DNA from 3 places in the Siminovitchia sp. FSL H7-0308 genome. Region 3 is predicted to be linked to each of the others. Evidence: riboswitches for the same ligand, from Rfam matches in the RefSeq annotation. Region 3 holds a riboswitch; each other region holds the start of a gene.
The links. Region 3 has a riboswitch for glycine ahead of glyA (serine hydroxymethyltransferase). Riboswitches for the same ligand answer to the same signal wherever they lie in the genome.

Region 1 (4,216 bases), 920 kb from region 3:
CCGGCGGGCTGCGCGTTGTTCATCGTTATGATAAAAGTTAAGATCACCCAAATGTAATGGCTATGTCTTGTCCCCCTCATGCATTTACTGATATGGCTTTATAAAACAGGGTGCTTACAAGAAAATGGGGAATTTGATCCTTGATATTTGCGGGAATCTGTCATGAGCTGTGGAAATACTTGTGGTATATGTTGTAAAAACAATGGAATGGAAATTATGGAATGATTTCAATCGGAGACCGTCTAGGGCTCCGATTTTTTTGATAAAGGCTCTATATAAATGTTGGGGTTTTAAACATATGTCAAAATGCAAAATCAGTCGCAGAAATACGAAGCGTTTTTCTGCGACTGATTTACTTTAGAAGCTTTTTAGACAGCCCCTAATTCTTTGTTTACTCGTAAACTGTTACTTTAACTGTTCTGACTCCCCAGTTTAATGCTTCCTGATTAGTAGGCACGTGCAAGTCAATTTTATTTCCTTTTATCGCGCCGCCAGTATCTCCCGCAACGGCAGTTCCGTATCCTTCTACATGAACTTTGGACCCAAGAGGTATGACATTCGGATCAACGGAGATGACTTTGGCGTTAGGGTTTTTTATTAAATCAATGCCGGTAGCGGTAATGCCGCTACATCCTTTGCAACTGGCCGTGTAGGCTGTCGCTGTAACTGTGATTGTTTTATTGGCAGTTTCATTTGTCGTATCATTCGTAGTTTCATTCGCGGTTGCTTCGGGACTGGCAGTCTGAACAGGTGCTTGTGGCTTTTCTGTTGTATTGACTGGCGCCGCCGTGTTTGAATTCGTAATCGTTAATACTTGATTCGGGATGATAAGGTCACTTGTTAGTCCGTTCAAACTTTTTAATTGGCTGACGGAAACCTTATGCTGTAATCCGATACCCCAAAGTGTATCTCCCTTTTTAACTGTATATGTGTCCGTTGCCGCTGAAGCTGCTCCAGAAAAACCTACTACTAGAATAGATGCTGTAACCATAGATATGACTATTTTTCTCAACATGCAAAACTCCTTTATTTTAAATCGTAGGTCTTAGTATAACAGGGGAATATGACAGCCGTATTTCATCTGTATATACTTTCGGTTACAAAATATTTCCAAAAAACATGAACATGTCTTGGTAACCAAGCCAGGGAATCGCTATTTTCAAGGTTCTAAACAAAAAAGACACTATATTACAGAACCGTGTTATATTTTAATAAAGCCGGGAGCGAGGAGGAAGAATGGTGAAAAAAGAGAAGCTGGTTCGATTGTTTGACAGGCAAGCGAAAAGATATGCCAAGGGAAAGGATTCTGCTTCGTTAAAAAGGTGGCGCCAAGAGTTGATTCGTCAAGCCGAAGGAGAAGTTCTTGAACTGGCGGTTGGGGCGGGAGCCAATTTTCCTTACTATCCTTCAGGGGTCAAGGTGACGGCGACGGATTTTAGTGAAGAGATGCTTCGCAAAGCCAGGGTGGCGGCCGCCGCTCATCACATGGATGCTGTCTTTATTTGTGGCGACATCGAGAAAATGAGCTTTGATGAGGAATCGTTCGACACCATTGTTTCGACGCTTTCATTTTGTTGTTACGAAAATCCTCTCGGCATGTTTCAAAAAATCCAGCGTTGGTGTAAGCCTGACGGGAACATTTTATTATTGGAGCATGGCATTAGCTCTCATGTCGCGATTTCGACATTCCAAAGGACTTTCAATCCACTTTTTTGCCGTGTGGTCGGATGTCATCATAATCGTGACATGCTGGAGCTTGTAAAAGCTTCGGGAATCGAGATTGACAAGGTGGAAAGCCACTGGTTTAACATGGTGCATCTTATTTGGGCCAAGCCGGGAACCCGGGTCTAGTGCGTTATCATCCGAGTCGGAAGGGTATGGCAAAGGCGAATGAGAAGAAATGTCCTTTGCGCTATTATTTCACGATTATCAGACGGGAGTGCTAAGTTTCTAAAAACTGCTATTGACTCAATACGAGCCGGATTGTTAAAATAACTTATCGACAAAAATATGAGCAATGAGGGTTATGGATCAAACTATAACCGGAGCAGCTTCTGGAGAGACCGTGATTTACGCGGCGCCGAAGGATTCACAATCTCAGGCAAAAGGACAGAAGAGTAACATACGAACTTTTATGTACGTTATTCTACTGACTTTCGGAGATTGGAGAGATCCAATCTTTTTTTATGTTTACAATTTCAAGAAGGGGGCTATTACAACATGGAGAAAAGACGCGCAGTTGTCAGCGTGGTTGGGAAAGATCAAGTAGGGATTATTGCAAGTGTAACGAAAGTGTTGTCGGATCACCACATTAACGTTTTGGATATCCGGCAAACCATTTTGCAAGATTTTTTTACAATGATGATGGTTGTTGATGTAACGGGCATTGAAAATTTGGAAGGCTTGCAAAAACAGTTTGATGAACTTGGCGTGAAAATTGGACAGCAAATTAATATTCAACGGGAAGAGATTTTCCAGTCGATGCACCGTATATAGAAGGAGAATGTATATGAATATAGCGCTGAACGAAATGATGGAAACGATTCGGATGGTCCAAATGGAAAACTTGGACATTCGCACCGTCACCATGGGAATCAGCCTGTCGGATTGTGCTGATTCTGATTTTGAAAAAATGAACAAACGGGTTTATGAGAAAATCATACAATACGCCGGGAATTTAAAAAGCACGGCGGAGGCGGCAGAAAAAGAATTCGGTATTCCAATCGTCAATAAGAGAATATCCGTCACGCCAATTGCCGAGTTGCTGGGCAATGCGACGAAGGAGCAGGCGGTGGAGTTGGCCAAAACATTGGACAAAGCGGCCGCCACAATTGGCGTCGATTTTATCGGAGGTTATTCTGCTCTCGTTCATAAAGGCATTGCCAAAGGAGATCAAACACTGCTTGACGCTCTCCCGGAGGCATTAAGCGTAACGGAGCGGGTTTGTTCTTCCATTTCTGTTGCCACAACAAGAACGGGCATTAATATGGATGCTGTTCGCGAGATGGGTTTGATTATAAAAGAAGCGGCGGAAAGGACGAAGGATCGAAACGGGATTGCCTGTGCCAAGCTTGTCGTTTTTTGTAATCCTGTTGAGGATAATCCGTTTATGGCGGGTGCTTTTCACGGTGCGGGCGAAGGAGAAGTTGTGCTGAATGTGGGAGTCAGCGGCCCGGGCGTCGTGTTAAATGCTTTAAGGCGCCATCCGGAGGCTGATCTTGGAGAAGTGGCAGATATTATTAAGAAAACGGTTTTTAAAATCACGCGAGCCGGCGAACTGCTTGGCAGGGTTGTTGCAGAACGTCTCCAAGTTCCGTTCGGAATCATGGATTTGTCACTTGCTCCCACGAACGCCATGAATGACAGTGTTGCCGATATTTTGGAAGAAATCGGCCTTGAGCGGGTCGGAACACATGGGACAATTGCGGCTCTCGCTTTAATGAATGACGCAGTAAAAAAAGGAGGGGCCATGGCGAGTTCTTATGTCGGCGGTTTGAGCGGCGCTTTTATCCCGGTGAGTGAGGATGAGGGAATGATCCGGGGCATCGAAGACCAGGCGCTCACTTTATCCAAACTGGAAGCCATGACATGTGTTTGCTCGGTTGGACTCGATATGATTGCCTTATCCGGCGATGCTTCACCTGCCACGCTGGCTGCGATCATTGCGGACGAAGCCGCGATCGGTATGATTAATAAGAAAACGACAGCCGTTCGCGTCATTCCAGTCCCGGGAAAGCGGGAAGGAGATATCGTGGAATTTGGCGGACTGCTTGGGCGGGCGCCAGTACTGGGTGTCAACCAATACAGCTCAGAGAAGCTTATCCGCCGGGGCGGGCGTATTCCTGCACCGCTGCAATCATTAATTAATTAAGTAACATAAAAAAAGCTCCCGGGTCACCAGTCCGGGAGCTAATGGCATATTTCTTTGCCTCAATTACCTTTTATTCAACGCTTCCAAATACAATTCATTCACTTGATCCCAATTCACAGTGTTCCACCAACTAGAGACGAATTCCGGTCGTCTGTTTTGATACTTCAAATAATAAGCATGTTCCCAAACATCTATGACAAGCAGCGGTGTTTTCCCGGTCATTAACGGCGTGTCCTGATTAGCAGTACTCATGATGGATAACTCCTCACCATCAAGTACAAGCCAGCCGTACCCACTGCCAAACCGGGAAATGGCTGCTTGGGAAAGCTTATCTTTGAAGTTATC
Region 2 (4,216 bases), 750 kb from region 3:
AGTTTTTTCGTGACGGCGAAATAGCCGCAATGCGGACCGCCAAAGGAAGCGGGAATGCCGAAAGGCTGGGCATCTCCGACCACAATATCTGCACCAATGGCGCCTGGAGGTGTTAAAACACCTAAAGAAAGCGGGTTGCTGGAAACGATCAACAGTCCTTTTACGTCATGGATGAGCGGTTCAATTTTCTTAAGCGGCTCAATTTGGCCAAAGAAGTTCGGGTATTGTACAATTACCGCAGCAACCTCCTCGTTGATTTCAGCCTTTAAAGCCTCCAAATCAGTCAAACCATCTTTATCGGGAATTTCTATCACTTCAACTGCCTGGCCTTTGGCATATGTCTTTAATACATCGCGTGATTCGGGATGGACCGTCCTTGATACGAGAACTTTTTTTCTTCTTGTATGTCCGGCAGCGAGCATGGCCGCCTCTGCAAGCGCCGTTCCGCCATCATACATGGAAGAGTTTGCAACATCCATTCCTGTTAATTCACATATCATTGTTTGAAATTGAAAAATGGCCTGGAGCTCACCTTGAGAAATTTCCGGCTGATAAGGCGTGTAAGCGGTGTAAAACTCTGATCGAGATATCACATGGTCAACGATTGTCGGGATATAATGGTCGTACACTCCCGCTCCCAAAAACGAAACATGTTGTTGTAAATCGGCATTTTTGGCAGCAAGCCGAGACAACTCCTTTAATAAGGCGGATTCGGATTTGGCTTTTTTAATATTGTACTTCCTTTTGAATCGCACTTTATCCGGTATATCCGAAAATAAGTCATCTATTGAATCTACTCCGATCGTTTGCAGCATTTCTTTCTTGTCTTCTTCCGTCATAGGCAAATAACGATGTTTGATCATATTTTTCTCCCCCATCCTATTTTTTTGGACGTGTATAAAATGGCGTTTTAATGATTTTTGCTTGTAAACGTTTTTTGCGCACAGCCACTTCCAACTCATTCCCTACTTCACTGTACTCAGACTGAATGAGAGCAAGGCCGATGTTTTTTTTCAGCGTAGGAGATTGTGTTCCCGACGTGACAAACCCAATTTCTTCATCATTCTTATATACGGAATAGCCATGCCTCGGGATGCCCCGCTCCAGCATTTCGATACCTACAAGTCTTCTAGAAACGCCGTTTTCCTTTTGCTTTGTCAGGGCTTCTTTTCCGATAAAGTCCTCTTCTTTATTGAGTTTTACGGCAAATCCGATGCCTGCCTCTAAAGGAGAAATGTCCGGGGACAATTCCTGTCCATAAAGCGGCAAAGTCGCCTCGAAGCGCAACGTATCTCGTGCACCAAGGCCACAAGGCTGAATCCCCTCTTCCTTGCCTGCTTTTAGCAGATCTTCCCATATTTGAGTGGCGTCTTTCGGGCTACAGTAAATTTCAAACCCGTCTTCACCTGTATACCCAGTTCGGGAAACAAGAGCTTTCGCTCCGTTTACATCAACATTCTGTTGAAATTTGAAAAATTTGACATCTCTCAAATCCACATTTTTTACAATTTTTTGCAAAATCAATTGCGCTTTCGGTCCTTGAATCGCAATCAAGGCATATTGGTCTGAAACATTCTTCACTTCGACATCTTTATCCGCGTATTGTGTTAACCAGGCAACATCTTTTTCCGTATTGGCGGCATTCACGATCAACAAGTATTCTTCTTCATCAAGCCGATAGATGAGCAAATCGTCTACGACTCCGCCATTCTCATAGCACATTGCCGTATATTGAGCGCCGCCCTTCTTCAGTTTGGATACATCATTGGTCATCAATTTTTGAAGAAACGCTTCACTCTCTTTCCCTGTCACCAACACTTCTCCCATGTGGGAAACATCAAAAATGCCTGCTCTTTCCCTGACGGCTTCATGCTCCTCTTTTATGCTGGAAAACTGGACAGGAAGATCCCAGCCGCCAAAATCAATCGTCTTTGCCCCGTACTTTTCATACAAAGGATACAAAGGGGTTCGTTTTAATTCTGACATTGTCCTTCCTCCTTTTTATCTTTTATGTAACATCAGGCAATAAAAAAAGACAGAAAAACCCCTATGAAAAGGTTTCTCTGTCTTGGGACCTGAAAGTTTGACCGCTTTAAGATCGGCTTTCTTCTTTGGTGGTTTTCTCGTAGGAAGAAAACGCTCTCCAGAGTTGCGTCAAACAAGAGTCTTTTTGCCTGAGAGATTCGCACGGGTTCGCGCTTGCTCCTTCGGCGCCGAAAATTCATCGGTCTCTCCTCTTGTCATCATTCGCCTATATTCTTTTTGAGACTGGTTATACTATTATCATGCGAAGCTTGCTAGTTACACACATCGTACCATTCTTTTGCCAATTGTTCAAACATTTTCCTCAATCATACATAGAAAAGGAGAGGCGTTCACGATGAAGGTACCTATCCAATCTGATGCCCAATGGCTTCCGGGCTTCCTGGAGCGAATCGAACAGGATGGCCCTTGGGCCAATCAACAATTGTTCAAGCTGGCATTAACCGCGGAAAAACAGCTACTCGTTCCTGAGTTTGAGGGTCTAGTCGCACCGAACCATTTGCCTCAACTAACATTATTGCCCCATCAACTGGAAACGGCCACTGTCGTTGTGGAAAATATGAACGGCAAAGCCATTTTAGCTGATGAGGTGGGGCTGGGAAAAACAATTGAAGCGGGATTGATCTTAAAAGAATATATGATTCGCGGCCTTGTCAAACGGGCATTGATCCTTGTCCCCGCATCTCTCGTTTCCCAGTGGACATACGAGCTGAATTCCAAATTCCATATCCATGCCGTTGCGGCAACAAAAAGTTATGTATGGGGCCAGTATGACTGTATCGTTTCATCCATTGATACAGCAAAACGGAGCCCTCACTGCGACATCATTTCCGAACAAGATTTTGATTGTATCATTGTTGATGAGGCCCACAAGCTGAAAAATCATAAAACGAAAAATTACCAGTTCGTGCAATCTCTCCCCAAAAAGTATTGTCTGTTGCTGACGGCAACACCGATTCAAAATAAAATTGAGGAAATTTTCTACCTCGTCTCCTTGTTAAAGCCAGGCCACCTAGGGAGCCAAAGCAGCTTTTTGGAGAAATATAAAAATAAAAAATTATCAAAGCAAGAAAATGAACATTTAAAAAGCCTGATTAATAAAGTAATGATTCGGAACAGAAGAGCTGACACCAAAATTGAATGGACAAAGCGCCATGTTGAAACCATTCCGATTGAATTCAGCAAAGAGGAACGCGAGCTTTATGATGGGATTGATATATTAAGGGAGTCCTGTGAATCTTATACAGCAAATGCTTTTTCAATTATTACTTTACAGCGGGAAGCGTGCAGTAGCCGGGAAGCCGTTTATTTTACATTAAAAAACATGTTGCAAAAATATGAAAACCCCTCAGATGAATATGTGAACAAGCTTACATTTTTGCAAACAAAGATAGATGCCGTATCACAAAACTCAAAAGCACTGAAAGCGCTCGAATTGATTAAAAAAATCAATGATAAAGTGATTATTTTTACAGAGTACCGTGCTACGCAACTATACTTGCAATGGTTTTTGCAGCAGCACGGGATTAAATCTGTTCCGTTTCGCGGAGGTTTTAAGCGCGGGAAAAAAGATTGGATGAAAGAATTGTTCAAAAATCACGTGCAAGTACTGATCGCAACCGAAGCCGGTGGCGAAGGGATAAATTTGCAGTTTTGCAACCACGTCATCAACTTTGACTTGCCATGGAATCCGATGCGCCTTGAGCAAAGAATTGGCCGGGTGCACCGACTGGGCCAGAAGGAAGATGTGTATATTTATAACTTCGCAGTGAAAAATACAATTGAAGAACATATTGTCAATTTGCTGACGCAAAAAATTAAACTCTTTGAGCGTGTAGTCGGAGAATTGGATGATATTCTGGCAAAGCTGGAATTTGGCAGTATCGAGGAACATATGCATGATATTTTCAAGGAATCCAAGTCGGAAGGGGAACTGAAGGTGAAGATGGCAAACCTTTCCGCCTTCATCCAGTTTGCTGATTCCATAAGAGAGGAAAGTGAAACAAATGCTTCAACAAGAAATACATCAATATCTTGAGAACTTTTTTGAAGCGACGCAATGCACCATTTTGGAAAACGGCCCCGGATTTTTAACCGTCCAATTAACGATAGAAATGGATAAGGAACTGATGAATCGGCCATTTTATTGGACATATTTAGAAAAGACGGGCGG
Region 3 (4,216 bases):
TTCTCGCACTCTATATGAGTTCATGGATTGAAATATGTATTTCATCCTTTAAAGTGCCATCATCATCCGCGTCGCACTCTATATGAGTGCGTGGATTGAAATAACGCTATATATGGAGTTTTATCTCATTGTATCGTGTCGCACTCTATATGGCTTCGCAATGATTTTTTCCAACTTCCTCACATTATTCCTTCATGACCGCGGAAGCATAGTGGATTAATGTTTTACGGATTGGGAATTATCCATGAATCCTACTCATAGACGAAAACGTGCCGTTCGCTCAATGGAGCAAGGCAGAGTTTTCATTTTTTAGCATTTGCACATTGATAAGTTCATACGTTAGTTATGGATGTGTTTGCGGGAATATGGGTGATTCGGGCGAAGCGAAAAAATATCAGGACTGGAAGGAATGGACGACATGGAAGCAACGGGCGTAATAGGACAACATTTTATCGTGGATGCCTATGATTGTAATGCTAGTGTCATTGATAGCGCTGATGAGGTAAAAAGTTTGATTTTAGAGTCCTTGAGAGAACTGCAATTGGAAATTCTGATGGCTTATTTCCATACGTTTTCACCCCAAGGAGTAACGGGTACGATCGTTATCTCTTCGTCCCATTTCTCTATTCACACTTGGCCTGAATACAGGTATACAGCTTTGGACTTATATACATGTTCCCATCAGGATGTCTGGAATGTGTTACAAAGATTTCTACGCAAAATAGGCGCAAGGCGCGTCTTTATGCATGAAATCCCAAGAGGGCATAAAAGCCGAATTTTTTCTGAAAATGAAAGTATTCGTGAGCCGGGAAAACCACTTCATGTAACAAATAAAGAGCGGGGAAATGAGTCGGACATGAAGGTTCTGAAAGAACTTATAAATGGAAAGCACAATATCTTGTATAGAGGATTCAGTGGTTTTCAGGATATTTTGCTTGTCGAGGGAAAAGACCTTCGATTGTATCTAAATGATGAGTTGCAGTTTTCATCCCTTGATGAAAGGTATTACCATGAAGCACTGGTATTTCCAGCAATGGAACTGGCAAAATCAAGAAAAAAAATACTGATTTTAGGCGGAGGGGACGGACTCGCGCTTCGTGAAATATTAAAATATACTGATGTAGCACATGTAGATCTTGTGGATATTGACCCCGTCATGATTCGTTTGGCAAAAGAGGAGCCCGCACTTGCTGCTATAAATGCCGGCTCGTTAAGGGATGGCAGGGTAAAGGTGCATATAATGGACGCGATGGAATACTTAAAGAAAACAATGGAGGGTTATGATGTCATCATCGTTGATTTTCCTGATCCCGTCGATCCTACAACCAGCTTATTATATACCAAAGAATTATTTATAGGGGCCGGCAGGCATTTGAATGCGGGAGGAGTCGTTTCATGCCAATCCAATTCCCCGAGGGATACTCCGAGAGTGTATTGGAGCATAGCAAAAACATTGAATACTGCTGGTTTCAAAACGAAAGCCTATTATACAGTGGTGCCGTCGTTTGGTGTCTGGGGATTCCATTTGGCCAGCCGTGAAAATATCATGAAAATAATCCCTGACATTTCAGTTCCCCATCGAGCAATCGACTCAAATCTAGAAAAATTATTTCATTTGCCCCCAAGTCTTCAGCCTCCGAAAACGGGCTTAATCAGTAACTGTATAAAAGACCTCAAACTTCATGTAATATACCAAAAAGAAATAAACCAATTTTGAGTATCTTACAATTTCTCAAGACAAGGGGATTTTTCATATCGAGTAATGATTCCTGTAATCGTCAAAAACCATCGAAAGCAGAGGGCCGAGGATTCCCGGGAGTACCCAGGCGGCGCGGCAGAGAGATCCTAGCGATTGGAAAAACGCAATTTGCCAAGGCTTCCCTTTTAGATGTTGTGAAAAATCTTGAGAATAGCACTTTCAGCGAATCCTTTTTCAGTTCTTTTTCTACAGCGGCTAGGGATAAATGCCATGCTTTCATGAAGAGTAAGGTACAGAAAAAGATTTTTTTATTGACAATCCCTTGAAGTTCAGATATATTATGAAATAATCAAATAATTGCGAATGAAAATCACGGGAGAGACTAAACCGTTGGGTTTGGCACCGAAGGAGCAAGTCCCAAAAAATTCCTTGGGATATAATCTCTCAGGTAAAAGTACCGTGCTTGGACGCGTCTCTGGAGAGCGCCTGTAAAGGCCACCAAAGGGGAATACTTCGTTATGAAGTTTTAAACTCTCAGGTAACAGGACAGAGGAAGGGTAGATTAAAATGCTATCTTTCCCCTGTCCTTTTTGTGTGCGAAAAAATACAAGGAGGGGAAGATAGGGAAAAGGAGGAACCAAAATGAGCTTGTTAAACGGGGATGTGGAAATTTATCGGGCTATTCAGGCAGAAAGAAAGCGCCAAGATGGATCATTGGAATTGATTGCTTCTGAAAATTTTGTCAGTGAAGATGTGATGGAGGCAATGGGTTCTGTTTTAACGAACAAGTATGCGGAAGGGTATCCGGACAAAAGGTATTACGGAGGATGTGAACACGTAGACGTTGTTGAAAAATTGGCGATTGCCAGGTTAACGGCTTTATTTGATGCCCATTTTGCCAATGTTCAGCCCCACTCCGGTGCTCAAGCGAATACGGCTGTTTTCTTCTCGATGTTGGAGCCGGGCGATAAGATCATGGGGATGAATTTATCACACGGTGGGCATTTGACTCATGGAAGCCCCGTCAATCTGTCAGGAAAATGGTTCGATGTCGTCGCTTATGGTGTAAGAGAGGATTCCCACTTGATTGATTATGACGAGGTGGAAGCCATCGCTTTAAAAGAGCGTCCTAAAATGATCATTGCCGGTGCAAGTGCATATCCGAGAATCATAGATTTTTTCAAGTTTAAAGAGATTGCGGACAAAACGGGAGCCATTTTAATGGTGGACATGGCCCATATTGCCGGCCTTGTAGCCAGTGGCCTTCATCCTTCTCCCGTCCCGTATGCGGATGTCGTTACGAGTACAACACATAAAACATTGAGAGGCCCGCGCGGGGGAATTGTTGTGACGAATGATGAAGATGTGATGAAAAAAATAAACAAAGCAGTGTTTCCAGGCATTCAAGGCGGACCGCTCATGCATGTGATTGCTGCTAAGGCGGTGTCATTCAAGGAAGCGCTTCAACCGGACTTTAAAGCGTACACTCAACAAATTGTGTCAAATGCCTCAAAACTTGCTGAAACCTTATTAGAGACGGGGGCCCGGCTCGTTTCAGGCGGAACGGATAACCATCTTGTCTTGTTGGATGTGCGTGCTTGGGGACTGACTGGAAAAGAAGCGGAGCATTTGCTGGAAGCAGCAGGCATCACCGTCAATAAAAATACAATTCCATATGATCCGGAAAGTCCATTCGTGACGAGCGGGATTCGGATTGGAACCGCTGCTGTCACAACCCGCGGAATGAAAGAAAAAGATATGGAGCTCATTGGTCGCGCTATAGCGGATATTTTAAAGAGCAAGGGAGATCCGGCTGTTACGAAGCGCGTGCAAGAAACGATACAGCAACTTTGTCGCGAATATCCCCTTTATCAAGAGCTATTGGTTAGATAAAGTGGGGTGGCGAAAGTGATTTATAACAGTTGTTTTGATATTATCGGTCCAATTATGGTGGGGCCTTCCAGCTCTCATACGGCTGGTGTCGTGTCCATCGGAAAGTTTGCTTATGATCTTCTCGGGGGTGTTCCCGACTATGCCCATATCACTTTCTATGATTCGTTCGCGGAAACATATCGGGGGCATGGGACAGATAAGGCCATTTTAGGCGGCCTGCTTGGCATGGATACGGATGACCCGGGTATTCGCTATGCCTTCGATCTTGCGCAAGATGAAAAAATGAACGTTACGTTTCAAATGGAGAACCAATGTTCTTACTTTGACCACCCTAATACGCTAATGGTTGAAGTCAGAAGGAAAGGCAAGGGGCTGGAAATTGGAGGTGCATCCCTGGGAGGGGGGCTTTCAAAAATTTTTTACATGAATGAGCATCGGCTGGATCTGTTGTTGAATACCGAGATTGATATGGAGTGGATCAAAGAAACATATCTATCAGAAAGCAGGTGAAAAGAATGGAATTCTCTTCGATGGAAGAGCTGCTCCAACAGTGTCATGAAAAAAATTGGGGAATTGGCGAGCTTATGCTGGAATGGGAAGCAAGCAAGACCGGCCGAAGCCAGA

Region 1: another riboswitch for glycine. It lies ahead of MHB50_RS20830 (ACT domain-containing protein); the one in region 3 lies ahead of glyA (serine hydroxymethyltransferase).
Region 2: another riboswitch for glycine. It lies ahead of gcvT (glycine cleavage system aminomethyltransferase GcvT); the one in region 3 lies ahead of glyA (serine hydroxymethyltransferase).

The regions. Positions count from the first base shown of each region.
Region 1 is NZ_CP150282.1:4,441,114-4,445,329, forward strand. It holds gene MHB50_RS20815 (SDR family oxidoreductase) at 1-41, shown strand, start outside; gene MHB50_RS20820 (3D domain-containing protein) at 392-1,012, opposite strand; gene MHB50_RS20825 (class I SAM-dependent methyltransferase) at 1,237-1,851, shown strand; glycine riboswitch at 2,045-2,123, shown strand; gene MHB50_RS20830 (ACT domain-containing protein) at 2,221-2,496, shown strand; gene MHB50_RS20835 (PFL family protein) at 2,510-3,871, shown strand; gene MHB50_RS20840 (superoxide dismutase) at 3,935-4,216, opposite strand, start outside.
Region 2 is NZ_CP150282.1:1,548,366-1,552,581, reverse strand. It holds gene gcvPA (aminomethyl-transferring glycine dehydrogenase subunit GcvPA) at 1-860, opposite strand, end outside; gene gcvT (glycine cleavage system aminomethyltransferase GcvT) at 880-1,986, opposite strand; glycine riboswitch at 2,153-2,247, opposite strand; gene MHB50_RS07310 (SNF2-related protein) at 2,381-4,081, shown strand; gene MHB50_RS07305 (YqhG family protein) at 4,050-4,216, shown strand, end outside.
Region 3 is NZ_CP150282.1:797,411-801,626, forward strand. It holds gene speD (adenosylmethionine decarboxylase) at 410-1,717, shown strand; glycine riboswitch at 2,063-2,169, shown strand; gene glyA (serine hydroxymethyltransferase) at 2,342-3,592, shown strand; gene MHB50_RS03835 (serine dehydratase beta chain) at 3,608-4,102, shown strand; gene sdaAA (L-serine ammonia-lyase, iron-sulfur-dependent, subunit alpha) at 4,108-4,216, shown strand, end outside.